One region of the Enterobacter sp. B79-1 genome, then DNA from elsewhere that is predicted to be linked to it. Evidence: predicted binding sites of a transcription regulator. Region 1 holds the regulator's gene; the other holds the start of a gene.
What was found. The regulator LexA, encoded in region 1, represses DNA repair genes until DNA is damaged. The targets are predictions, from matches to a motif close to TNCTGTATGTACATACAGNA.
Positions count from the first base shown of each region.

Region 2: the regulator LexA is predicted to act here: its motif matches at 1,329-1,348, upstream of rmuC (DNA recombination protein RmuC).

Region 1 covers NZ_JBYAZJ010000011.1:64,735-66,935, forward strand. The annotation lists gene dinF (MATE family efflux transporter DinF) at 1-841, opposite strand, end outside; gene lexA (transcriptional repressor LexA) at 904-1,512, opposite strand; gene AC2T6E_RS21670 (diacylglycerol kinase) at 1,621-1,989, opposite strand; gene plsB (glycerol-3-phosphate 1-O-acyltransferase PlsB) at 2,144-2,201, shown strand, end outside.
Region 2 covers NZ_JBYAZJ010000006.1:35,229-37,429, reverse strand. The annotation lists gene AC2T6E_RS16625 (dienelactone hydrolase family protein) at 1-234, opposite strand, end outside; gene udp (uridine phosphorylase) at 491-1,252, shown strand; gene rmuC (DNA recombination protein RmuC) at 1,392-2,201, shown strand, end outside.

The sequences.
Region 1 (2,201 bases):
CGGTAAACGTCAGCAATGTCATCAGCACCGCATTTACCGCAACGATCTCAGGCCCAAGACGGGCACCAAAAACCGTTAACGCACCAAAACAGAGCTGCAGCAGGAGCGAGCGAAGCATGATGTCCCGGTTCAGCGCCAGCAGCTTGCGGATGTTGCCGCGCCACGCGGTTTTCAGCATGACGAGGGAGATTCCACGCATGGCCAGTACGCGCCAGACCATCCACAGGCCGATGATAAACGTGCCGTATTCTGCGACTGCGGTTGCCAGTGCCGCGCCCCGTACGTTCATGTGCAGGCCCATCACCAGCCAGAGGTCGAGCACGATGTTCAAAAGGTTTCCCACCACCAGCAGGATGACCGGCGCACGAGCGTACTGCACGCCCAGCAGCCAGCCCAGCAGAACCAGGTTTGCCAGCGATGCGGGCGCGCTGAGCCAGCGGATTTCAAGAAAGCGACGCGCCTGCTCCAGCACCGCCTCGCTGCCGCCCACAATGTGCAGCGCCAAATCAATCAGCGGCGTGCGAAACAGCACGATTAACGCGCCTGCCCCAAGCGCCAGAATGAGTGGCTGAACCAGCGCCCGCGCCAGTCGCAGCGGCTCTTTCGCGCCATAGGCTTGTGCCGTCAGGCCCGTGGTACTCATGCGTAAGAAGAGCAGGAGCATAAAGAGAAAACTGGTCGCCGTTGCGCCAATCGCCACGCCGCCCAGATAAACGGGAGAATCCAGATGACCAATCACCGCGGTGTCCACCAGGCCAAGCAGGGGAACGGTGATATTGGAAAAAATCATCGGCAGTGCAAGACGCCACAATGCCTTATCAGAAGCTGTCAGCAGTGACATGAAAAATACCGGGAATGGAAAATGATCCAGGCTACGGAGACCCGTAGCCTGTCAGGAAGACGTTACAGCCATTCACCGTTGCGGATAACACCAACGGCCAGACCTTCAATGGAGAAGTTCTGTTCGCGCAGATCCACCACAATCGGGGAGAATTCGTTATTTTCGGGCAGCAGCTGTACGGTGTTGCCCTGTTTTTTCAGTCGTTTGACGGTCACTTCATCATCAATACGCGCGACCACAACCTGACCGTTACGTACATCCTGCGTTTTGTGAACGGCCAGCAGATCGCCGTCAAGAATGCCGATATCTTTCATGGACATCCCGCTGACGCGCAGCAGGAAATCTGCACTCGGTTTGAACATACCAGGATCGACCTGATAGTGACCTTCAATATGCTGCTGGGCCAACAGAGGTTCACCTGCGGCGACGCGACCAATCAGCGGAATACCTGTCTCTTCTTCCACCAGCAGACGAATGCCGCGAGACGCGCCAGACACAATTTCAATCACACCTTTGCGCGCCAGCGCTTTCAGGTGTTCCTCGGCCGCATTTGGAGAACGGAAGCCCAGACGCTGAGCGATTTCCGCACGCGTGGGTGGCATACCCGTCTGGCCGATATGATCCCGGATGAGATCAAACACCTCTTGCTGCCTGGTCGTTAACGCTTTCATTCCGCCCCCTGGGTGTATATACAGTTATGCTGTGAGTATATACAGTCAAAGGCGATTTTGGAACCAAAAACTGCACAAAAAACCAGGGACTTAATTATTCCTCGAGGCTCATCGGAAATGTGACCAAAGCAACGTGACCCAGGTAATCGCTGCCGTGATAATCGCCAACAGCACAGCGGCAGACCCCATGTCTTTCGCACGGCCAGAAAGTTCGTGGAAATCTGAACCGATACGGTCCACAACCGCCTCAATAGCGCTATTGAGAATTTCCACTATCATCACCAAAAGAACAGAGCCGATGAGAAGCACGCGGGTAATAGCATCAACATCAAGGAAACAGGCGATGATAACCGCGACGATAGCGGCAACGCCCTCCTGGCGAAACGCGGCTTCATTGACCCATGCGGCACGGAAACCTTTCCATGAATAGCCGGCAGCTTTGATGATTCGAGTTAACCCAGTGGTATTATTGGCCATTAATAGAACCTTTTATTGTAAATAGCGTCAGTAACTCTGGCAGCAGCGCGTTTCGCTGTAGCCTGAAGTATGACGGGTAACAACAGAAATTTTGCGCGCTTTCTGTTATCCTTGCGCCGCAATTGCATTATTAACCAGAGGCTTTACATCGTTTATGTCCGGCTGGCCACGAATTTACTACAAATTACTTAATTTACCATTAAGCGTCCTGG
Region 2 (2,201 bases), on a different contig from region 1:
CGCCAGGCGGCGGCAGAGGTCGCGAATATGCTCGTGAACGCCAAAAATTTCCTGAACCACAATCACGATCGGCAGCGGGCCGTCTGCCGATTTTGGCCGCGCGTGATAAGCAGGCATATTCTCCCCCTGCGAGGGGATGGAGGTCTCGCCCGCAGTAATGGCTTCTTCTGAGGTTGAGACGATGGTTGAAGCATGCGGAGCCGCAGCAGGTGCAAAACCGGTTTTTTCAGTCATGGCATTCTCCGTACCAATGAGTTAGCGCAAAGGTAAATATAGTCACCAGGTTAACAACCCACAGTGCCTTATACGGTCTATCTTTTGTGCAGCACCTGTCGATATAACTTGTTAATGTGATGTAAGTCACTATTTAATGGAAATTAACTGCAACCATTTTCATTCATGGTGAGGTGTGTCACGAAAATATGCTTACTGCTTCTGTAAAGTACCGTTTTACTTCTTCTGACTAACCGACCCACAGAGGAGTCACCCTATGTCTAAGTCTGATGTTTTTCATCTCGGCCTCACCAAAAACGATTTACAAGGGGCTACGCTCGCTATCGTCCCTGGCGATCCTGAGCGTGTGGAAAAGATCGCCGCGCTGATGGATAAGCCGGTTAAGCTGGCAGCCCATCGTGAATTCACCACCTGGCGCGCAGAGCTGGATGGCAAAGCGGTGATCGTGTGCTCTACCGGTATCGGTGGCCCGTCTACGTCTATTGCGGTGGAAGAGCTGGCGCAGCTGGGCATTCGTACTTTCCTGCGTATCGGCACCACTGGCGCTATTCAGCCGCACATCAACGTGGGCGACGTGCTGGTTACGACCGCATCTGTACGTCTGGACGGCGCAAGCCTGCACTTTGCACCAATGGAATTCCCGGCAGTAGCCGATTTCGAATGCACCACCGCGCTGGTTGAGGCCGCAAAATCCGTGGGCGCGACCACCCACGTGGGCGTCACCGCCTCTTCCGATACCTTCTACCCGGGCCAGGAGCGTTACGACACCTTCTCAGGCCGCGTGGTGAGCCGTTTCAAAGGCTCTATGGAAGAGTGGCAGTCCATGGGCGTGATGAACTACGAAATGGAATCTGCAACGCTGTTGACCATGTGCGCAAGCCAGGGTCTGCGTGCCGGTATGGTGGCGGGCGTGATCGTCAACCGTACCCAGCAGGAGATCCCGAACGCCGAAACCATGAAGCAGACCGAAAGTCATGCAGTGAAAATCGTGGTGGAAGCGGCTCGTCGCCTCATCTAATCCTCCCTTCAGAGACACAAGGCCGACATGTTCGGCCTTTATTTTTTGCGTAGCGCCTCGCAGGAAAACCCTTTCAAACTGGACGTTTATACAGCACAATTCTATTTTGTGCGGGTAATACGTTGATGCAGGGGGCATTGTGGATATCTCAATCCTGATTTATGCGGTGGTTGCGCTGGTGAGCGTGGCGGTAGGCTGGCTGATTTCCAGCTACCAGCATGCGCAGCAGAAAGCCGAGCAGCTGGCAGAGCGCGAGGAGATCGTCGCCGATCTCAGCGCGGCAAAACAACAGCTTGCTCTGAGTGACCACTGGCGCGACGAGTGCGAGCTGCTCAATAATGAACTGCGTAACCTGCGCGACATCAACACTTCGCTGGAGGCCGATCTCCGCGAAGTGACCACCCGTCTTGAATCCACCCAACTGCATGCGGAAGACAAAATCCGCCAGATGATCAACAGCGAGCAACGCCTCAGCGAACAGTTTGAGAACCTCGCCAACCGAATTTTTGAGCACAGCAACCGCCGCGTTGACGAACAGAACCGACAGAGCCTGAATAGCCTGCTGACGCCACTGCGTGAACAGCTGGACGGGTTTCGCCGTCAGGTACAGGACAGCTTTGGTCAGGAGGCGCGCGAGCGGCACACCCTGGCGCATGAAATCCGTAATCTCCAGCAGCTGAATGCCCAGATGGCGCAGGAGGCGGTGAACCTGACGCGTGCGCTCAAAGGCGATAACAAAACGCAAGGAAACTGGGGGGAAGTGGTGCTGACGCGCGTGCTTGAAGCGTCTGGCCTGCGCGAAGGGTATGAATACGAAACCCAGGTCAGCATTGAGAACGATGCCCGCTCGCGTATGCAGCCGGATGTCATTGTACGTCTGCCGCAGGGTAAAGATGTGGTAATTGACGCCAAAATGACGCTGGTGGCCTACGAGCGCTATTTCAACGCG